DNA from 3 places in the Kitasatospora sp. NPDC057692 genome. Region 1 is predicted to be linked to each of the others. Evidence: riboswitches for the same ligand, from Rfam matches in the RefSeq annotation. Region 1 holds a riboswitch; each other region holds the start of a gene.

Region 1 (7,407 bases):
GCGTACCGCTCCGGCCGACGGGCGCGCATCCACAGGGCCAGCCCGGTCCCGCCCAGGAAGGTGCCGATCACCAGGTACGGGATCAGCCGGAAGAGCAGCGTCCCGGCGGCCGCCCCGGCGGCGGCGCCCCTGTTGACCACCAGCAGGGCCACCACCCCCGCCATCGCCACTCCGCCGACCAGCGGCGCGACCAGCGTCCGGAACCAGTGCCGGGTCCGCGGATGCCGCCCCTGCACGTGGAACCAGCCGACCACCGCGAACGAGCAGAGCGTCTGCACGATCAGGATCGCCATCGTCCCCAGCAGCGCCAGCACCGTGTAGAGGTGCGCGTACGGGTCCATCCCCGCCGCCAGGAACCCGGCCACCAGCGCCGCCGCGATCACCGACTGGACCAGCGAGGCGACGTGCGGCGAGCCGTGCCGCGGATGGGTGCGTCCGAGCGCGGGGTGGAGGAAGCCCTCGCGCCCGATCGCGTAGAGGTACCGCGCCGCGCACTGGTGGAAGGCCATCGCGCAGGCGAAGGAGCCGCTCACCACCAGCCACTGGAACACCGTGACCGCCCAGCCGCCGAGGTGCGCGCCGAGCGGATCGAAGAAGAGGCTGTTGCCGTCCTTGCCGGGGACCGCGCCGTCGGCGACCTCGACCGCCCGCCGCACGCCGTTGCCGGAGACGATCATCCAGGAGACGAAGACGTAGAACACCCCGACCCCGACCACCGAGATCAGCGTCGCCCTCGGCACCACCCGCTTCGGGTCCCGGGACTCCTCGCCGTACATCGCCGTGGACTCGAAGCCGACCCAGGAGCAGAACGCGAAGAACAGCCCCAGCCCGGCGCCGCCCGTCCCCGTCCCCGCCACACCGCGGAAGGCGTTCAGCGGATCGAGCGACCGCGCGGCGATCCCGTCCGGCCCGCCGCCGGTGAACAGCACCGCCAGCGCGACCGCGCCCAGCACGGCGACCTCCAGCACCAGCGCCACCCCGAGCACCCGCGCGGTCAGGTGCAGGTCGAACCAGGCCATCACCGCGATCACCAGCAGCCCGAGCGCCGCGTACCAGCCCCAGGGCACCTCCACCCCCAGCTGCGCCGCGACCAGTCCGCGCAGCGCGTACGCGAAGAAGCCGATCACCGCCGCCTCGAAGACGATGTAGGCGAGCAGGGCCAGCAGTCCCGACGCCATCCCGGGCACCCGGCCCAGCCCGTGCGAGATGTAGCCGTAGAACGCCCCGGCCGCGGTGAGGTGACGGGCCATCGCCACGTAGCCGACCGAGAAGACGGTGAGCACCAGGGTCGCGAAGACGTACGCGGCGGGCGCCCCGGCGCCGTTGCCCTGACCGATGACGATCGGGAGGTTGCCGGTCATCGCGGTGATCGGCGCCGCCGTGGCGACCGCCATGAACACCACGCCCGCCAGCCCGACCGAGTCCGCCTTCAGCCGGTGCACCCCCGCCCCCGGACTCGCCGCGCCCTCGACCGCGTCCCCGCGCTGGATGGCCATCCGGCCCCCTTCACCCGCCGTGGCTGTGCCGCCCGCCGGTCCGGTCGGGCGCTGACTGCCCGACAGCATCGGGGGCGCGGCGAAGGGGCCGCAACGAGGGGTGATCCGGCGTCAGCACCTCGGGGTTGACGCCGCGTTCGAGCGGGACCCGCCCCGTTCGAGGGCGCACGGCGAACGGCGCGCGGTGACCGGCGCACGGCGAACGACGCGCAGTGACGGCGACCGGCGAACGACGGCAGCCGGCCCGGCTCGCGAGGGAGGTCTCGCGAGCCGGGCCGGCCGGACGGGCGTGTCCCGCGCCCGTCGATCCACTGGAGGTACGGCGATCACCCGGTCGAGCGGTCACCCGACATGACCATTCCGGGGGAGTCGTTTCGCCCCGCACCCAGCGGTGGTGGAGAGGATCCGACCGGAGGGTCAGATCGCGACGCCGTGCGCCCGCAGGTAGGCGATCGGGTCGATGTCCGAGCCGTACTCCGAGCCGGTGCGGACCTCGAAGTGCAGGTGCGGGCCGGTCACGTTGCCGGTGGCACCGGAGAGGCCGATCTGCTGGCCGGCGGTGACGGCCTGGCCGACCTTCACGCCGATCGAGGACAGGTGCGCGTACTGGGCGTACTTGCCGTCGGCGAGCTTGATCTCGACCTCGTTGCCGTAGGCGCCGCCGTTGCCGGCCTTCACCACGGTGCCGTTCGCGATGGCGCGCAGCGGGGTGCCGGTGGCCGCGACGAAGTCGGCGCCGGTGTGGTGGCCGGAGGCCCACATCGAGCCGGCCACGCCGTACGCGGTGCCGAGCTTCGGGTTGGCCAGCGGGGCGACGTAGCCGGAGGTGGCGGCGACGACCGGGGTCGCGGTCACCGGGGCGACGACGGGCTGGACGGCGGGCTTGACGGCCGGAGCGGCCGGCTTGGTCGCCGGGGCGGCCGGCTTCGCGGCCGGAGCGGCCGGCTTCGCGGCGGGGGCGGCCGACTTGGTAGCCGGGGCGGCGGGCTTCGCGGCGGGCGCGGCCGGCTTGGTCGCCGGGGCGGCCGGGGCGGCCTTGGTGCCGAGCGCGAGCTGCTGACCCGGGAAGATCAGGTTCGGGTTGGCGCCGACGACCGAGCGGTTGTGCTCGTACAGCGCCTGCCAGCCACCCTCGACGCTCTTCGCGGCGGCGATCTTCGACAGGGTGTCCCCGCCGACGACCTTGTAGCTCTCCTCGGCCGGAGCGGCCGGAGCGGCCGGAGCGGCGGCCGGGGCGGCCTGGGCAGCCGGGGCGGCGGCCGGAGCGGCGGCCTTCGCGGCGGGGACCTCGTGGGCCTGGGCGGTGACGGTGGTCACCAGCGGGAGGGCGAAGGCGGCACCGGTGACAGCGGTGGCGATGCCGATGCGGGCGGCGCGGGGCAGGGCGATACGACGAGCCTGTGCGGGCATGGAAATGTCCTCTCCGACGCCTGCGAGGTGAGCTGTCGGGTTCGGGCTGGAGTTGCCCGGCCGCTCACAATGGCGGCTTCACCCCAAGCCGGACCGCAAGAAGAAATGGGTCCGGCGACTTACCTGTGGGTCCCCCGCTCCTGCCGTACAGAGTTCGTTGCGTACCACCGGGCAGCGGCAGGACTAGGCGTTCCACCCGGTGGCCACCCGGGCTGACGCCGGGCGGTCGCTGAACTAAAACCCATCCGTTCGGGTGAAGCAATGTCGATCTCCGCACCCCGGGACCAAAGTCCGCAATGCCGTGACGCTCCGCAGGAAAGGCATGCACAGTACGTGCACAATCCATTGACGGTGCGCACGTGATCCGCAACCCTGCGCCGATGTCGGAATCAGTACGCACACGATCACTCACGGAGCGGGCATCCTCCGACACACCCCCGGTGACCCTTGTCACGTGGGCCCCACCGGGCTCACCATGGGCCGTGGCCACCTCCGAGGCCGGCACCCTGCGGTTGGGCACCGCGCAGGGTCGCTGGGTACTTCTGGCGACGGTGCTCGGCTCCAGCATGGCGATGCTCGACGGAACCGTCGTCAACGTCGCGCTGCCCCGGATCGGCGCCGACCTCGGCGCCCAACTCGACGCCCTGCAATGGACGCTCAACGCCTATCTGCTCACCCTGGCGGGCCTGATCCTGCTCGGCGGCGCGCTCGGCGACCGGTACGGCCGGCGCCGGGTCTTCCTGCTCGGCGTGGTCTGGTTCGCCGCCGCCTCCGCGGCCTGCGCCGCCGCGCCCACCATCGAGGTGCTGATCATCGCGCGCGCCGTGCAGGGCATCGGCGGCGCGCTGCTCACCCCCGGCTCGCTGGCGATGCTCCAGGCGGTCTTCCACCCGGACGACCGCTCGGCGGCCGTCGGCCTCTGGTCGGGGTTCGGCGGCGTCTCGGCGGCGGTCGGCCCGCTGCTCGGCGGCTGGCTGGTGGACGGGCCCGGCTGGCGCTGGATCTTCCTGCTGAACCTGCCGCTGGCGGCGCTGGTGGTGGCGGTGTCCGCCCGGCACGTGCCGGAGAGCCGGGACGAGTCCGCGACCGGCCGCTTCGACGTGCTGGGCGCGGCGCTGGCCGCCCTGGCGCTGGGCGCCGTCACCTACGCGCTGACCGCCGCCGGGAAGGGCGTGTCCGCCGAGGTCTGGGTCAGCGGGATCGCGGGCCTGCTGCTCGGCGCCGCCTTCGTCGTGGTCGAGCGCCGCACCCCGGAGCCGATGCTGCCGCTCGGCCTCTTCTCCTCCCGGCTGTTCACCGCCGTGAACCTGGTCACCCTCGCCGTCTACGCGGCCTTCAGCGGCGTCTTCTTCCTGCTGGTCGTCCAGCTGCAGATCGTGTCCGGCTTCTCCCCGCTGGTCTCCGGGCTGGCCCTGGTGCCGATCACCGTGATCATGCTGGTGCTGTCCGCCCGGGCCGGCCGGCTGGGCAAGCGGATCGGCCCCCGGCTGCCGCTCACCGTCGGTCCGATGCTCTGCGCGGCGGGCGTGCTGCTGATGCTGCGGATCGGCCCCGGCGCCTCGTACTGGACGGACGTGCTGCCCGCGGTCGCGGTGATGGGCTTCGGCATGGTGCTGCTGGTCGCGCCGCTGACCGCCACCGTGCTGGCGGCGGTGGACGTGCGGCACGCGGGCATCGCCAGCGGGGTCAACAACGCGGCGGCCCGGGCGGCCGGCCTGCTGGCGGTCGCCGCGCTGCCCGCGCTGGCCGGTCTGAGCGGGGACGCCTACCGGGTGCCGGACGCGGTCGACTCCGCCTTCCGCACCGCGATGCTGATCTGCGCCGGGCTGCTGGTGGCCGGCGGGGTGACCGCGCTGGTCGCCGTCCACGGCAATGTGCTGGCCCCGGCGGACGAGCACCCGGTGGCCGAGCCGGACTGCCGCTACACCTGCCCCACCAACGGCCCGCCGCTCGACCCCGGCCACCCCGCCGCCGTCCCGGCGGAGCACGGCGAGGGCCCCGCCGCCTCCTCGGCGACGGGGCCCTGAGAAGCCCGGCGATCCGTCAGAGAATGTCGCCCGGCGCGTACTTGGCGGCCTCAGGGTACGCGGCCGCGACGGCCTCGACCTGGCGGACGACCTCGGCGACCTGCGCACCGGCGGCACCGGTGAACGACAGCCGGTCGGCCAGCAGCGCGTCCAGCGCGGCCCGGTCCAGCGGGATCCGGTCGTCGTTGGCCAGCCGGTCCAGCAGCTCGTTCTCCCGGGCGCCGGCCCGCATCGCGAGCGCGGAGGCGACGGCGTGCTCCTTGATGACCTCGTGCCCGGTCTCCCGGCCGACGCCCGCGCGCACCGCGCCCATCAGCACCTTGGTGGTGGCCAGGAACGGCAGGTAGCGGTCCAGCTCGGCCTCGATCACGGCCGGGAAGGCGCCGAACTCGTCGAGGACGGTCAGGAAGGTCTCCAGCAGGCCGTCGAAGGCGAAGAAGGCGTCCGGCAGCGCGACCCGGCGGACCACCGAGCAGGAGACGTCGCCCTCGTTCCACTGGTCGCCGGCCAGCTCGCCGGTCATCGACGCGTAGCCGCGCAGGATCACGGCCAGGCCGTTCACGCGCTCGCAGGAGCGGGTGTTCATCTTGTGCGGCATCGCCGAGGAGCCGACCTGGCCCTCCTTGAAGCCCTCGGTCACCAGCTCGTGGCCGGCCATCAGCCGGATGGTCTTGGCCAGGCTGGACGGCGCGGCGGCCAGCTGGACGAGGGCGGTCAGCACCTCGAAGTCCAGCGAGCGCGGGTAGACCTGGCCGACGCTGGTGAGCACGTTCTCGAAGCCGAGGTGCCCGGCGACCCGGCGCTCCAGCTCGGCGAGCTTGTCGGTGTCGCCGCCGAGCAGGTCGAGCATGTCCTGGGCGGTGCCGACCGGGCCCTTGATCCCGCGCAGCGGGTAGCGGGCGATCAGCTCCTCCAGACGGCGGAAGGCGACCAGCAGCTCGTCGGTGATCGACGCGAAGCGCTTGCCCAGGGTGGTGGCCTGCGCGGCCACGTTGTGCGAGCGGCCGGCCATGACCAGCTCGGCGTGCTCGGCGGAGAGCCGGCCCAGGCGGACCAGCACGGCGACGGTGCGGTCGCGCACGTGCTCCAGCGACTGCCGGATCTGCAGCTGCTCGACGTTCTCGGTCAGATCCCGGGAGGTCATGCCCTTGTGGATCTGCTCGTGGCCGGCGAGTTCGCTGAACTCCTCGATCCGAGCCTTGACGTCGTGCCGGGTGACCCGCTCACGGGCGGCGATGGAACCGAGGTCGACCTGGTCGACGACCCGCTCGTAGTCGGCGACGGCGGTGGCGGGCACCTCGACACCGAGGTCCTGCTGGGCCTTCAGGACGGCGAGCCAGAGGTGGCGCTCGAGGACCACCTTGTGCTCGGGGGACCAGAGCTGGGCCAGGGTCGCCGAGGCGTACCGGGAGGCCAGGACATTGGGGATCTGGGGCTTCGCGCTCACGCTTCGCAAGCCTAACAGCCGAGGTCAGCCGGAACGGCCCGGGCTCGGGTAGGCTGGGGCACTTGAGTCGAAACAAGAATGCGCCCTAAAAACTCCTCGCCGCAAGGATACCACACCTGTGAACGGATCTCCAGCGGTTCCCCCTCCGCCGACCGACCCGGACGCCCTCCTCGCCGAGGCGCTGCGCGCCGAACAGGCCCGGCTGACCGGCCTCTACGCCCATCTGGACGCCGCCCGCGAGCGTGCCCGCCGGACCCTCGCGGCGGCCGGCCGCGGCGCCGGCCCCGGCGGCACCCACCAGGCCCGGCTGGAGCGCGAACTGCGCGCCGGCGAGGCCGCCCGCCGCGCCGCCCGGCTGGACGCCGTCGAGCGCGGCCTCTGCTTCGGCCGCCTCGACCACCGCGACGGCACCGTCCGCCACATCGGCCGGATCGGCCTGCGCGACGAGCTGGACGAGACCTACGAGCCGGTGCTGGTCGACTGGCGCGCCCCCGCCGCCCGCCCGTTCTACACCGCCACCCCGGCCGACCCGGACGGGGTGGTCCGCCGCCGCCACCTGCACACCCGCGGCCGCACCCTCACCGGGCTGGACGACGAGGCGCTCGACCTCGCCGCCCTGGACGAGGGCGGACGGCGCGGCCTGGTCGGCGAGGCGGCGCTGATGGCCGCCCTCGACCGCGAGCGCACCGGCCGGATGGCCTCCGTCGTCGCGACCGTCCAGGCCGAGCAGGACCGGGTGATCCGCGCCCCGCTGCCCGGCGCCCTGGTCGTCCAGGGCGGCCCGGGCACCGGCAAGACGGTCACCGCCCTGCACCGCGCCGCCTACCTGCTGTACACCCACCGCGCGGTGCTGGAGCGGCGCGGCGTCCTGGTCCTCGGCCCCAACCCGGCGTTCCTGCGCTACATCGACCAGGTGCTGCCCGCGCTCGGCGAGACCGAGGTGGTGCTGCGCACCGTCGGCGAGCTGTTCCCCGGGGTGCGGGCCACCGCCGAGGACGAGCCTGCCGCCGCGGTGGTCAAGGGCGGG
Region 2 (7,407 bases), on a different contig from region 1:
CCCGTGGCGGCGGCCCGGCGCCGACCCGCCCGGACCGCCCGGGCGCCCGTCGCACGGCGCCGCCGGCGGGACGTCCGAGACGAACGAGGGAGCGCAGTGGAGTTGGCCCCGGCCACCGAGTCCGGTACATCCAGCGGCGCCGAGGGCTCCGGCACGGCGCTCGCCGTCCGCCGCGAGCCGGCGCAGAGCACCGCGCGCCCCTCGGGCCGCTCGGGTGCGCTCCTGGCGCTCGGCGCGAGCTGGGTGGCCACCCGGACGCTCCTGGTGCTGCTGGTCACCGGCGTGCTGCGGATGCCCGGCGGGGACATCACCGCCGACGTCTGGCTGATCTACCACGGCTGGTACGGCGTACTGCAGACCGGCACCTTCCCGCTGGACGACGTCACCTGGCAGTACCCGCCCGGCGCCGCCCTGGTGATCCTGCTGCCGGGCCTGCTGCCCTGGTCGTACCTGGTGTCGTTCTGGGTGATCTGCGGGATCGCCGACGCGGCCGCGATGGCCCTGCTGGTGCGCACCGGGCTGCGCAAGGGCCGGGCGCTGACCGGCGCCTGGGTCTGGGTGGCGGGCGTCCCGCTGCTCGGCCCGATGATCTACAACCGCTACGACGTGATCGTCACCGCGATCGCGGTGGCCGGCCTGCTCGCGCTGATCCGCCGCCCGGCGATCGGCGGCGTGCTGCTGGGCCTCGGCGGCATCGTCAAGATCTGGCCGCTGCTCGGCCTCATCGGCACCCCCTCCGGCCGGCGCACCCGCCGCTCCTGGACCGCCGCGGCCGCCTCGACCGCCGCGATCGGCTTCCTGCTGGCCGCCGGCATGAACGGCGCGTTCGAGTTCCTGACGTTCCAGAAGGACCGCGGCATCGAGGTGGAGTCGGTCGGCGCGCTGCCGATCCACTTCGCCCGGATCGCCGGGACCTGGGACGGCAAGGTGATGATGAACTACGGCTCGGTCGAGATGCTCGGGCCGTGGGTGGACGTGGTCAGCAAGGTGATGCTGGCCGGCACCGTGCTCGGCTTCGGCTGGCTGCTGCTGTGGCGCTTCACCGCCCGGCGGCGCAACGCGGCCACCATGTACGACGCGGCGCTGGCCGCGCTGCTGATCTTCACCGTGACCAGCCGGGTGATCAGCCCGCAGTACCTGGTCTGGCTGGTCGGCGCGGCGGCGGTCTGCCTGACCGTGCGCGGCACCAGCCAGCGGCCGGTGGCGCTGCTGATCCTGGCCGCGACCCCGCTGACCCTGGTGGAGTTCCCGCTGGTCTTCGGCGACGTGGTCGCCAGCAAGCCGGCCGCGATCGCCGTGCTGACCCTGCGCAACCTGCTGCTGCTGGCCGCCACCGGGATGTCCTGCGTCCGGCTCTGGCGCTCCACCCGGCGCGCCGAACGGCTGCCGGAGACCGTGGTGCTGACCCGCCCCGAGCCGGTGCCTGCGGCGGCCTTCTCGGTGCGGCCGGGCATCGCCTACGAGCAGGACCTGCTGGACGGCATCGAGCGGCCGCGGACCTCGCCCGAGCAGCGCCAGCGCGCCCGGCCCTAGAAGGCCGGACGGGCCGCTACGGCGCCAGCGTCCGGAGCCCGGCCAGCCAGAGGCCGGTGAACTCGGTCAGGCCGAGGCCCAGCCGGTCCCGCAGCAGCCCGTCCAGCCAGGCCTGCCGGTCCGCGCCCGGGGCCGCCGCGCCGACCGCCCGGTAGAGGGCCACCAGCCGCTCCGGCCCGTACCGGCGGGCGATCAGGTCACAGGCCAGCCAGGCCTGCTCGTAGACCTGGGCCAGGCCCTCCCCGCCGGCCGTGAAGGCGGCGTCCTCGGGCAGGGCGGCGGGCAGCCGCCCTGCGGCGACGTCCCGGGCCAGCTCCGGGGCGATCTGCCGGGCCGTCCGGCCGGTGTCGCGGTAGCCGGTCCAGTCGGCGACGCCCTCGGAGAGCCAGAGCGGCGTCCAGGCGCGGGTGTCGGCCCGGGTCGCCACGTGCACCGCCTCGTGGGTGACCACCACCTGCCGGCCGAAGTCGCTCAGGCCCGCGTAGGTCTCCGGATTGACCAGGATCCGGTCGGCCGGGGCGTTCAGCGGTGCGCCGGGCGCGGCCACCGTGACGGCCGCCATGCCGGACCAGCCGGGCCGCTCCTCCGCCAGCAGCCGGGAGAACCACTCCCCCGTGGCGGGCAGTTCGAACAGCAGCCGGCCGGCCCAGGCGCTGCCCCAGAGGGCCTCGACGGCGGCCACCGCCCGATCGCCGACGGCCGCGAGCCCGGCGGGCGCGGGGGTGTCCGCGGCGTCCACCGCGAGCACCAGGCAGCGCGCGCCGGCCTCGGCCCGGACGGCGCCGAGGTCCCACAGCGGCGGCAGCCCGCCCGCGGCCTCCTCGCGCTCGACCCGCCAGCCGGCGGCGGAGCGGGCCAGCGCCAGCCGGCGCGGGTGGACCACCGGCTGCCGGTCGTACCCGGTCACCGCGACGGTCAGCTCGGCGGTGGCGGTGCACCGACCGGCCCCGTCCACCGGGCCGAGCAGCAGGTTCCGGTACCCGGCCCGCAGCGGCAGCGCGGGCGGCCCGGCGGTCAGCGCCGCGGCCCGCCCGTCCAGCAGGGCCAGGACGGCGGCGTGCTCGTCCGAGGCCGCGGCGGCGGGACGCGCCGGGGCGGCCCCGGGCAGCGACAGCTGGGCCAGCCCGCCGGCCGCGAGCAGCAGGGCGGTGCGCCGGGACGGACGCCGCCCGGCGTGCTCCGGGCGGCTCAGAGCCGGATCACCCCCGAGACGGGCATCGTGGTGACGCTCTCGTAGCGGACCTTGGCGCCCGGGTAGGGGGCGTGCACGATCACCCCGCCGCCGGCGTACATCCCGACGTGGTGCATGTCCCGGTAGAAGATCACCAGGTCTCCCGGCCGCGCTTCGGAGAGGCTGACCCGCTGCCCGGCGTACGCCTGGGCCTGCGAGGTGCGCGGCAGGGTCACTCCGGCCTGCCGCCAGCTCCAGTACATCAGACCGGAGCAGTCGAACGCCCTGGGCCCGGTCGACCCGTACACGTAGGGCGAGCCGATCATCCGCACCGCGGCGGCCAGCGCGGCGGCGCCGCGCTCGGAGGCGGGCGGGGTGCTGCCGAAGTCCAGCCGGTCGGTGCCGCGGGTGGCGCGCTGCTCCGCGTCACGGGCGTCCTGGGCGGCGAGCCGGGCGCGCTCGGCGGTGCCGAGGCTGTTCAGCAGCCGCTGCGCCTTGGCGAGCCGCTGCTGGATCTGCTGCTTGCTCTCGGCCAGCGCCTTGCGGATCTGCTCCAGCTCGGCGAGCTTGGCGGTGGCCTCGGCCCGGCGCTGGTCGAGCACCCGCTGACGGCCCAGCAGTTCGTGCAGGGTCTCGTTCTGCCGCTCGGCGGCCTGGTCGAGGGTGCGGGCCCGGGAGAGGTAGCCCTCCGGGTCCGTGGAGAGCATCAGCTGGACGGTCCGGGTCATCCCGCCGCCGCGGTACTCGGCGCCGGCCACGGTGGCGAGGTCGCCGCGCAGCCGGTTGAGCTCCTCCTGGGCGAGGGCGATCTGCTGCTGGAGCGTGCCGGTCTCGTACTGGAGCCGCTGCTGGGCCTCCTGGGCGGCGTTGAACCGCTCGGAGGCCTGCTCGGCCTCGTCGTAGAGCTGCTCCACCTGTGCCTTGACGTCCTTGCGGTCGACCGGGGCGTCCGGCGCGCCGGGAACGGCTCGGGCGCTGCCGCAGGTCGCCACGCCCAGCGCGGCGGTGGCCGCCGCGGTGAGCACCAGCGCCCGGGCGAGCGTGTGCGCACCTGACAGCGGGGAACGGCGGTGCACGGCCATGCGACCTCGGCTCCGATCCTGGGCCGGCCCGCCACCGCACCGGGGCGGGCGGCTGTCGAAAGCGGGCTTCCGCTGGCAGACGTTAGCGAGTCAGGGCAACCGATTCCAAACCCCTCCGAACCCGAATATTCGGACACCGATCGGACGTCAGATCGGTTCGCGGACCGAGCGTCCCGGCGGCCCCGGGAAAAGCCGCGGGCCCGGTCCCCCCGCGCGGGGGGACCGGGCCCGGCAGAGCCTGCCGACCGTCGGTCAGAGGCGCACGATGGTGTTGACCGGCATGTTGGAGGCCGCCTCGTAGCGGACCGACGCGCCCGGCTTCGGGGCGTGGATGACCTGGCCGCCGCCGACGTAGATGCCCACGTGGTGGCGGTCGCCGTAGAAGATCACCAGGTCGCCGGGCTGGGCCTTGGAGATGTCCGAGCCGATCTGGGTGCCGGCGTTGGCCTGCGCCTGCGAGGTGCGCGGCAGCGACACACCCGCCTGGGCGTACGCCCAGCCGGTGAGGCCCGAGCAGTCGAAGGAGTTCGGGCCGGTGGCGCCGTAGACGTACGGCGAGCCGAGCTTGCTCTCGGCGGCGGCGATCGCCGCGGCGGCGCGCGAGCCGTTGGCGGCGGGCGCGGCCGGCTTGGCGGCCTCGGCGGTCGGCTTGGCGGCCTCGGCGGCCGGGGCCGAGGAGGCCGAGGACGGTGCGCTCAGGTTGCTGCGGTTGGTGTCGCGGGAGGCCCGCTCGGCCTCGGCCTTGGCCTTGGCGGCCTCGGCCTTGGCGGCGTCCGCCTTCGCCTTGGCCTCGGCGGCGGCCTTCTCCTCGGCCGCGCGGAGGGCCTGGCGCTCCTGCTCGGTGAGCGTGTTGAGGAGGTCCTGGGCCTTCTGCAGCTTGCCCTGGACGTCCTCCTTGGACGTCTTCAGCTGCTGGGTGGTGGCCTCCAGCTCGGCGAGCTTGGCCTGGGTCTCGGTGCGGTCCTGGTCCAGCCTGCGCTGCTGCTCCTGGAGCTCCTTCAGCGCGCCGGACTGGGTGGAGCCGGCCTGGTTCAGGGCGTCGGCCTGGTTGAGGAAGTTGTCCGGGCTGGCGGAGAGCATCAGCTGGACGGTCTGCGATATGCCGCCCGTGCGGTACTGCTCGCCGGCGATCTCGGCGAGGCCGCCCTGGGCCTCCGTCACCGTGGCCTGCTGGCGGGCCACCTTGTCCTGCAGCTCGGCGACCTGCTTCTGCAGCTCCTGCTGCTTGGCCTGGGCGCCGTTGTACTTCTCGGTGGCGACCTCGGCCTGCAGGTTGAGCTGGTCGACCTGCTCCTTGACCTGGTCCTTGGTCGGCGCCGGGTCGGCGTGGGCGCCGGACTGCGCGGACAGGGCAACGGCAGCGGCGGCGACACCGGTCAGGATCGAGACACGGGCGCGGCCGGCGGGCTTGGGACGACGATGGGACGCCACGAAGGCGGACTCCTTCTTCCTCATCCGCCTACCGGGTGAGCTGACGGGTTCGGGCGGAAGCGTGCCCTACGACGCCTCACCCGCCGCTCTCGCGGCCGGCCTGGCGCCGATTCACCCCGGAGGAACGTGGTTCCCCGGCTCCGCTCCACAGCGGACCCCCGACTGCTGGGTCCTCACTCGGACGGGCCACTCGTGGCCCCGCCCCGCTGCTTCGCGAACTCGGCGGCGAACCCCGCCGCCACCCAGGCTGGGTGATCGACTGTGCGTGGTTCGAGGCACGACCCTAGTAACAGATCCGTGATCCGTTCAAATCCTTGTCAGAAAAAAGTCGGAAGAATACCCAAGTTCTTTTGTGAATATGACCGAGCGTGATCAAATCCCCACGTCGGGCTGATCATTCTCCGTCAGGTGGTCGAACCCCTGCCGGAAACGCCCTGCGCCACCCCCGTCCGGGAGTGGCGCTGATCACAGGGGCCTCGACGGCCCCCTCGGGCGTGTCGTGCCGGTCCGTCAGACCCGGCGGATCGTGTTGATCTTCATGGCGTCGGCCTTCATCACCTTCACCACGTCACCGGTGCGCGGCGCGTGCACCACCATGCCGTTGCCGATGTACATGCCGACGTGGCTGCGGTCGTCGCGGTAGATGATCAGGTCGCCCGGCTGGGCCTCGGCCAGCGAGGGCACCCGGGTGCCGTAGTTGCCCTGCGCCTGCGAGGTGCGCGGCAGCGAGACGCCGGCCTTCCCGTAGGCCCAGACCATCAGGCCGGAGCAGTCGAAGGTGTTCGGGCCGGTGTCGCCCCAGCCGTAGGGCGAGCCCTGCTTGCTCATCGCGAGGGAGACCGCCGCACCGGCCTTGCCGCTCGCCTGCGGCAGGCTGCCCAGGTCGGTGCGCTCGCTGCCGCGCGAGGCGCGGTCGGCCTGCTGCTGAGCCGCCTTCAGGGCGGCCCGGTCGGCTGCGCTGAGCGAGTTCAGCAGCTCCTGGGCCTCCCGGAGCTTCTTGTTGACCTCGGCCTTGGTCTGGTTGAGGTCCTTGGTGGTGCTGTCCAGCGAGGCCAGCACGGCGGCCGCCTCGACCTTCTGCTGGTCGAGCCGGCGCTGCTGGTCCTGGAGGCCCTTGAGCGCCTCGGCCTGGCTGGAGCTGGCCTGCTGCACGCTGGAGGCCTTGTCCAGGTAGCCGGACGGGTCGGAGGTGAGCATCAGCTGGACGGACGGGTCGATGCCGCCGGTGCGGTACTGCTCGCCCGCCACCTCGGCCAGGCCGGCCTGAAGCTGGGTCATCTGCTCCTGGCCGCGGGCGACCTGGTCCTGGAGCTGGTCCGCCTGCTTGCGCAGCTGGTCGGCACGCTCCTTGGCGCCGTTGTACTTCTCGGTGGCCTGCTCGGCCTCTTCCTGCAGCTGGTCGATCTGCGCCTTGACGTCATCCTTCTTGGGCGACGGGCTGGGCGCGGCGTGTGCGGCGACCTGGGCGGAGAGAGCGACCGCGGTCGCAGCGGCAGCGGTGAGCACGGAGACCCGCGCGCGGCTCGGCTGCTTGGGACGGCGGTGGGAGGCCAAGGGACCGGCTCCTTCTTCCAATGGCCTCACCCGAACGGGTGAGAATCCGGAAAATAGGTTTGACGCCAGACCCTAGTGAAGATCCACGTTTCGCGCCACTCCCCCGATCGCGTGAACCCCGACCGCCCATCTGACTTCACAAAACTCGCACAACACCGCAATCCAGGCGCTGACCAGCCGTCATACCGGCCCGCGGGCGCCCGGGAGCGGTTACGGGCGGGCCAGCCGGTTCAGCAGCAGCACCGACGCGACGGGGCGCGCGCCGGCCTTCCGCACGCCCTCCGCGACCTCCCGGTCGGTGGAGACCACCACCACCGGGCGCCCCTGCGGCTCGGCCCGCACCAGCCGGCGGATCAGCTCGTCCGCCGTCTCCCCGGTCCGGCTGAACCGCACCCGCACCCCGCGCGGCGGCGCCATGATCACCGGCACGTCCAGGTCCTGGCCGTCGAACACGCAGGTGACCTCCGCCTGGGTGCGCTGCGCCAGCATCGCCAGCCCGCCCAGCAGCCGGATCCGCTGCTGCTCCAGCGGCAGCGTCGGATAGCCGGTCTTGGTCACGTTGTAGCCGTCCACCACCAGATGGACCTGCGGGATCGCCAGCAGCTGGTCCAACAGCGCCGGATCGTCGTCGGCCAG
Region 3 (7,407 bases), on a different contig from region 1:
TTCGGCCCGGACAAGACCGACTACCTGCACCCCGGCGCGATCCTCGACAAGATGACCCTCGCGAACTACCGCACGGTGCTGTTCGACACCGACTTCTTCCGGTGGTTCGGCAACGCCTTCCTGGTCTCCGGCGTCACCACCGTGTTCGGCGTGCTGATCGCCGCCTCCACCGGTTACGCCGTCTCCCGGATGCGCTTCCCCGGCCACCGGCCGCTGATGTGGTCGCTGCTGGTCACCCAGATGTTCCCGATCGCGGTGCTGATCGTTCCGATGTACACGATCCTCTCCGAGCTCGACCTGCTGGACAGCTACGCCGGCCTGATCCTGGTCTACTCGACCACCACCGTGCCGTACTGCGCCTGGCTGATGAAGGGCTACTTCGACACCATCCCGGTGGAGATCGACGAGGCCGGCCGGGTCGACGGGCTCACCCCGTTCGGCACCTTCTGGCGGCTGGTGCTGCCGCTCGCCCGCCCGGGCCTGGCGGTCGCCGCGTTCTACTCCTTCCTCACCGCCTGGGCCGAGGTCGCCTTCGCCTCCACCTTCATGCTCAGCTCCGACAAGTACACCCTCGCCGTCGGGCTCCAGACCTTCGTCAGCGAGCACGACGCCCAGTGGAACCTGATGGCCGCGACCGCCGTGCTGATCGCGATCCCCTCCTCGGTCCTCTTCTACCTGGTGCAGCGCCACCTGGTGACCGGCCTGACCGCCGGCGCCTCGAAGTCCTGACCGGCGCCCCCGCCGGCGTCCCGACCGCTCCGCCCGCCCCACTCCCCAAGGGATACCGTCCATGACCCAGAACCTGGCCGACACCTCCCGGCCCGCCGCCGACGCCACCGCTCACGAGGCCGGTGCCGGCGCGGACAGCGGCTGGTGGCGGGACGCGGTCATCTACCAGGTGTACCCGCGCAGCTTCGCCGACTCCAACGGCGACGGCATGGGCGACCTGCCCGGCGTCCGCAGCCGCCTGCCCTACCTGCGCGACCTCGGCGTGGACGCCGTCTGGCTCTCGCCCTTCTACGCCTCCCCGCAGGCCGACGCCGGCTACGACGTCGCCGACTACCGCGCCGTCGACCCGATGTTCGGCAGCCTGCTGGACGCCGACGCGCTGATCCGCGACGCGCACCGGCTGGGCCTGCGGATCATCGTCGACCTCGTCCCCAACCACTCCTCCGACCAGCACGAGTGGTTCAAGCGCGCCCTGCGCGAGGGCCCCGGCTCCCCGCTGCGCGACCGTTACCACTTCCGCCCCGGCAAGGGCCAGGACGGCGAACTGCCGCCCAACGACTGGGAGTCCATCTTCGGCGGCCCGGCCTGGACCCGCACCGCGAACCCGGACGGCACCCCCGGCGACTGGTACCTGCACCTGTTCGCCCCCGAGCAGCCCGACTTCAACTGGGAGAACCCGGCGGTCGCCGACGAGTTCCGCTCCATCCTGCGGTTCTGGTTGGACATGGGCGTCGACGGCTTCCGTATAGACGTCGCCCACGGCCTGGTCAAGGCCCCCGGCCTGCCCGACCTCGGCGGCGCCGACCAGCTCAAGCTGCTCGGCAACGACGTCATGCCCTTCTTCGACCAGGACGGCGTGCACGCGATCTACCGCAGCTGGCGCACGATCCTCGACGAGTACCCGGGCGAGCGGATCGGCGTCGCCGAGGCCTGGACCCCGACCGTCCAGCGCACCGCCAACTACGTGCGGCCCGACGAACTGCACCAGGCCTTCAACTTCCAGTACCTCGGCACCTCCTGGGACGCCGCCGAGCTGCGCGCCGTGATCGACCTCTCGCTCGACTCGATGCGCCCGGTCGACGCCCCCACCACCTGGGTGCTCTCCAACCACGACGTCACCCGGCACGCCACCCGGTTCGCCAACCCGCCCGGCCTCGGCACCCAGATCCGCACCCCCGGCGACCGCGGGCTCGGCCTGCGCCGCGCCCGCGCCGCCACCCTGCTGATGCTCGCCCTGCCCGGCTCCGCCTACGTCTACCAGGGCGAGGAGCTCGGCCTGCCGGACGTCACCGACCTGCCCGACGAGGTCCGCCAGGACCCGTCGTTCTTCCGCCAGGCCGGCCAGGACGGCTACCGAGACGGCTGCCGCGTCCCGATCCCGTGGTCCGGCACCGAGGCCCCGTACGGCTTCGGCCCGACCGCCGGCGGACCGTCCTGGCTGCCGCAGCCCGCCGAGTGGGCCGCGCTCAGCGTCGAGGCGCAGACCGGCGACCCGACCTCCACCCTGGAGCTGTACCGCTCGGCGCTGGCGCTGCGCAAGTCGCGGCCCGAACTCGGTGCCGGCACGGACGTCGAGTGGCTGGAGAGCCCCGAGGGCACCCTGGCGTTCCGCCGCGGCTCCTTCGTCTGCACCGTCAACACCACCGGCGCCCCGGTCCGGATACCGGCCCCCGGCCGCCCGCTGCTCACCTCCGCCGGCGCCGACCCGGTGGTGGCGGACGGCGAGGCGGTGCTCGCCGCCGACAGCACCGACTGGTGGGCGGTCTGACGTGGTTGCAATAGGCTCTGGGACCGTGACTACGGCGCGACTCTCAGACATCGCGGCGCAGGCGGGGGTCAGCGAAGCCACCGTCTCCCGCGTGCTCAACGGCAAGGCCAACGTCTCGGCCACCACCCGGCAGACCGTGCTGGCGGCCCTGGACGTGCTCGGCTACGAGCGGCCGACCCGGCTGCGCCGGCGCAGCGCCGGGCTTATCGGGCTGATCACCCCGGAGCTGAGCAACCCGATCTTCCCGGCGCTGGCCCAGGTGATCGAACAGGTGCTGAGCCGGCACGGCTACACGCCGGTGCTCTGCACCCAGACCCCCGGCGGCTCCACCGAGGACGAACTGGTGGAGATGCTGGTCGACCGGGGCGTGGCGGGCATCGTGTTCGTCTCCGGCCTGCACGCCGACTCCACCGCCGACCACGACCGGTACGCCCGGCTGGCCGGGCGCGGGGTGCCGTTCGTGCTGATCAACGGTTACAGCGAGCGGATCGACGCGCCGTTCATCTCGCCGGACGACCGGGCGGCGATGTGGATGGCCGTCCAGCACCTCGCGGAACTCGGCCACGAGCGGATAGGCCTGGCCGTCGGTCAGCAGCGGTACGTGCCGGTGCTGCGCAAGATCGAGGGCTTCACCGCGGCCCTGCGGGAGGTGTCCGGGCGCACCCGGGAGGAGGCCGAGGCGCTGGTCCACCACACGCTGTTCAGCGTGGAGGGCGGGCACGCGGCGGCCGGGGCGCTGCTCGACAAGGGCTGCACGGCGATCGTCTGCGGCAGCGACATGATGGCGCTCGGCGCGATCCGGGCGGTCCGGCAGCGGGGCCTGTCGGTGCCGCAGGACGTCTCGGTGGTCGGCTTCGACGACTCGCCGCTGATGGCTTTCACCGAGCCGCCGCTGACCACCGTCCGCCAGCCGGTGGAGGCGATGGCCACCGCGGCGGTCGACGCGCTGCTGGAGGAGGTCGGCGGGAACGCCGTGCAGCGCGGGGAGTTCATGTTCCAGCCGGAGCTGGTGATGCGGGGTTCGACCGGCGCCCGCGCGCGCTGAGCGGAACGCCGGAGCGGCCCGGGAGCGGTGTGGTCCCGGGCCGCTCCGGCGTTTCCGCGCTCAGCCCTCCTGGGCGGTCGGGCGGTCCTGGGAGACCCGGTGGCCGTCGGCGGCGTCGCCGGTGCGGCTCTCGGTGCGTCGGCCCCGCTCCAGGTAGTCGCGGAGGATCAGTTCGACGGCGTCCTGCGGGCTCTTGGTGCCGGACAGCATCATCACGTCGATCGCGAGGTTGGCGTCGAGCGAGACGGTGACCTGGGCCATGGTGACTCCTTCTCGGGTGCAGGGCAGCAGCATGCCCGCTGCGGTCCCGGTTTGGCCATGGCCCTCCGGGCACGCCGCAGCCCCCGGGGAGGAGCGACCGGACTCTCCCCGGGGGCTGCGGTGTGACGGGATCAGACCCGGCCGGCGAAGTCCGGGGCCCAGTTGGCGATCGTCTGGAGGCGCACGCCCGAGCTCGGGTTGGCGGCCTCGACGTACTTGCCGTCGCCGATGTAGAGGGCGACGTGGTAGACGCCGGAGTCCTTGCCGTTGTTGGACCAGAACAGCAGGTCGCCCGCCTTGAGGGCGTCCAGCGAGACGTGGGTGGACGCGGCGGCCTGGTCGGCGGCGACGCGCGGGACGGAGACGCCCGCGGCGCGCAGCGCGGCCTGGGTCAGGCCGGAGCAGTCCCAGCCGCCGTTGCCGGTGCCGCCGTAGACGTAGGCCTGGCCGACCTTCGACTGGGCGAAGGCGACGGCGGCGGCCATGCTGCCGGTGGCGGTCGGGGCCGGGGTCTCGGCCTGCGCGGCGGGCTTGCTCGCCGGCTTGGCGGCCGGGGCCTGGGACTGGGCCGGGGCGGCCGGGGCCTGGGTCCCGCCCTGCGCGCCGCCCTGGGCGCGGTTGAACCAGTCGAAGCCCTGGCGCTCACCGAGGGTCAGGTGCTGGCCCGGGTAGATGGTGTGCGGGCCGTCGGTCAGGGTGGCGCGGTTGAGCTCGTACAGGCGCTGCCAGCCGCCCTGGACCTGGTGCTCGTCGGCGATGCTGGACAGCCAGTCGCCGGCGGCCACGGTGTAGTCCTGGGTGGCCTGCTGGCCGGCCTGCTGGCGCCACTGCCCGCCGTCCTGGCGCTGCTGCGGGGCGGCGGCGGTGCCGGAGGCGGCCGGGGCGGGGGTCTGCGGCTCGGTGGCGGGCTTGGCGGCCGGGGCCGGGGTCTGCGGCTTGGCGGCGGGCTTGGCGGCCGGGGTCTGGGCCGGGGCCGGGGTCTGCGCGGCCGGCTTGGCGGCGGAGGTGTCCACCGCGGCCGGGGTGCCGCCCTTGGTCAGACCGGCCTGGACCGAGCAGACCGGCCAGGCGCCGGGGCCCTGGACGGCCAGGACCTTCTCGGCGGTCGCGATCTGCTGGTCCTTGGTGGCGAGGTCGGCACGCGCGGCGTACGCGGTGCCGCCGAACGCGGACCAGGTGGAGTTGGTGAACTGGAGCCCGCCGTAGAAGCCGTTGCCGGTGTTGATGCTCCAGTTGCCGCCGCTCTCGCACTGGGCGACCTTGTCCCAGGTGGCGACGGAGGCGGCGGAGGCGGTGCCGGTGGTCAGGCAGGGGATGGTGAGACCGATGCCCGCGACGCCGAGGGTGGCGATCGCGCGACGGGTACGGCCGGACAGTCGGGTGCCGTTGGTGGGCAGCATGAAGACGCGGTCCTCTCCCACGCCTGCGAGGTGAGCTGTCGGATTCGGGCTGGAGTTGCCCGGCCGCGCTGTGGACGCGGCTTCACCCCTAGCCCGGGGCCGGTCCGTGGACCGGTCCTGGGCGAACTACCTGTGGTTCCCCCGCTCCTGCCGTGGTGCATTGCGCTGCCAGCGCGCCCGACGGCAGGACTCGGCGTCGCGGACGTGCTGGGTTCGTGTGGCCACGAACGGGGAGCACGTTAAGCAGAGGCGCGTTCAAACCGCAAACATGTGTGACGCTCGTCACGGTTTGCGAAATGCGTGCTGAGTGGCTGTCCTTCATGATCAGAAATGACCGATTTCCCGCAACGCCGGTCGCCGTCAATGCAACTGCCTATGCTTCAGAGCGTCGGCAGGACGCCGGCGAGCCGCAGCCGTCTGGGGAGAGGGCTACGCACCGATGGGCATCGACGAGGAGCCGGACGCCTCCCGTCCGGCCGCCCGGCCGACCGGAGCACATCGCCGGGCAAAGCACCGCAGAGTGGACATCCCACCCGAACCGTCCCGAACTCACTTGACCCGCCGGGCACTCCTGCGCTGGCTGGCCGTCGGCACCGCCTTCGCGGCGATCAGCGGCGAGGAGATCCTGCGCCGCTCGCTGACCGGCGAGACCCGGCTGATCACCCCGGCCGCCGTGATCGGGACGACCCCGACCGAGGCCGTCGGCCCGATGGGGCCCGACGGCGGCCACGGCGGCGCCCCGCCGGAGGGCACCGGCGCCCCGGGCGGCGCCCCCGAGCAGCCCGCCCCCGCGCCCACCGTCGACCAGGGCGGCCGCCGCTGGTCCGACCGGGCCGGCTGGGGCGGCAGCCCGCCGGGGCCGCGCAGCGCCGTGCGGATCACCGACCGGGTCCTGCTCGACACCGACGCCGAGATCGGCTCCCTGCTGGTCGAGCCGGGCGGTGCGCTGACCTTCGCCGCCGACCGCACCCTCACCCTCGCCGCCGCCGGCAACGTCGAGATCCGCGGCGCCCTCGCGCTCGCCCCCGACGGCGGCCACGTCCACACCCTGCGCTTCCCGGGCGTCGACGAGAAGCGCTTCCAGGGCGACGGCATGAAGGTGGTCGACACCGACGTCGGCCTCTGGGTCACCGGCGCCGGCCACCTGCGGCTGGACGGCGCGGCCAAGACCGCCTGGGTCCGTGCCGAGCGCGAGCTCAAGGCCGGCGACACCGTCGTCAACCTGGCCGCCCCGCCCGCCGGCTGGCTGCCCGGCGACGAACTCGCCGTCACCCCGACCGGCCCGCCGGACCAGGAGGGCTTCGCCGCCCGCTACGACCTCGTCACCATCCGGTCCGTCAGCGGAGCCGCCGTCACCCTGGAGGCCCCGCTGCGCCACGCCCACCCCCGGGTCGCCGCCGGAGGGGGCGTCACCGTCGGCGCCGAGGTGCTCAACCTGACCCGCAGCGTCCGGGTCGAGGGCAGCGCCAAGGGCCGCACCCACGTCCACCTCACCAGCTCCCGGCGCGCCGACGTCCGGCACACCGCGCTGCGCTGGGTCGGCCCGCGCGCCGACACCAAGGAGACCTGGAAGGGCCCGGACGGCGCCGCCCCGGTCACCGAGCCGGTGCTCGGCCGCTACGGGCTGCACTTCCACCGGCTCGGCGACGCCGCCCGCGGCACCGTCGTCGAGGGGGTCGTGGTCCGTGACGCCGGCAGCCACGCGTACGTTCCCCACGCCAGCCACGGCATCACCTTCCGCAGCTGCATCAGCCACGAGACGTGGGAGGACGCCTACTGGTGGGACGGGCCGCTGGACACCCGCACCCCCCAGCAGCCCTCCGACGACATCGTCTACGAGTCCTGCGTCGCCTCCCGCACCCTGCTCGAACCCAATCCCCGCGCCTACCGGCTGACCGGCTTCAACCTCGGCGCCGGCACCGGCGGCAAGGCGCTGGACTGCGTGGCGGTCGGCGTGCAGGGCGCCAACGGCGCCTCCGGCTTCGAGTGGCCGGAGAACAGCGAGGGCGTCTGGACCTTCCAGCGCTGCCTGGCCCACAACAACCTGCAGGACGGCATCTTCGTCTGGCTCAACGCCAAGCACCACCACGTGGTCACCGAGTTCGCCGCCTACCACAACGGCGGCTGGGGCATCGAGCACGGCGCCTACCTCAACGACTTCGACTACACCGCGAGCGTGCTCTACGGCAACGCGGGCGGGGGCG

The links. A riboswitch is a leader RNA that binds a small molecule or an ion and turns the genes downstream of it on or off. The one in region 1 is predicted to bind cyclic di-AMP.
Region 2: linked by a shared signal. The riboswitch ahead of ACFVFS_RS29505 (NlpC/P60 family protein) and the one ahead of ACFVFS_RS16995 (peptidoglycan DD-metalloendopeptidase family protein) in region 1 are both predicted to bind cyclic di-AMP.
Region 3: linked by a shared signal. The riboswitch ahead of ACFVFS_RS11135 (transglycosylase family protein) and the one ahead of ACFVFS_RS16995 (peptidoglycan DD-metalloendopeptidase family protein) in region 1 are both predicted to bind cyclic di-AMP.

Annotation. Positions count from the first base shown of each region.
Region 1 is NZ_JBHVIV010000026.1:66,990-74,396, forward strand. Features, by position in the region: gene ACFVFS_RS16990 (APC family permease) at 1-1,496, opposite strand, end outside; gene ACFVFS_RS16995 (peptidoglycan DD-metalloendopeptidase family protein) at 1,914-2,906, opposite strand; cyclic di-AMP (ydaO/yuaA leader) riboswitch at 2,909-3,076, opposite strand; gene ACFVFS_RS17000 (MFS transporter) at 3,287-4,933, shown strand; gene purB (adenylosuccinate lyase) at 4,950-6,380, opposite strand; gene ACFVFS_RS17010 (HelD family protein) at 6,499-7,407, shown strand, end outside.
Region 2 is NZ_JBHVIV010000065.1:8,369-15,775, forward strand. Features, by position in the region: gene ACFVFS_RS29490 (glycosyltransferase 87 family protein) at 97-1,533, shown strand; gene ACFVFS_RS29495 (hypothetical protein) at 1,550-2,488, opposite strand; gene ACFVFS_RS29500 (NlpC/P60 family protein) at 2,722-3,786, opposite strand; gene ACFVFS_RS29505 (NlpC/P60 family protein) at 4,039-5,217, opposite strand; cyclic di-AMP (ydaO/yuaA leader) riboswitch at 5,228-5,380, opposite strand; gene ACFVFS_RS29510 (NlpC/P60 family protein) at 5,728-6,771, opposite strand; gene ACFVFS_RS29515 (NYN domain-containing protein) at 6,982-7,407, opposite strand, start outside.
Region 3 is NZ_JBHVIV010000013.1:124,324-131,730, forward strand. Features, by position in the region: gene ACFVFS_RS11115 (sugar ABC transporter permease) at 1-729, shown strand, start outside; gene ACFVFS_RS11120 (alpha-amylase family glycosyl hydrolase) at 791-2,497, shown strand; gene ACFVFS_RS11125 (LacI family DNA-binding transcriptional regulator) at 2,523-3,542, shown strand; gene ACFVFS_RS11130 (hypothetical protein) at 3,603-3,803, opposite strand; gene ACFVFS_RS11135 (transglycosylase family protein) at 3,935-5,224, opposite strand; cyclic di-AMP (ydaO/yuaA leader) riboswitch at 5,211-5,409, opposite strand; gene ACFVFS_RS11140 (hypothetical protein) at 5,757-7,407, shown strand, end outside.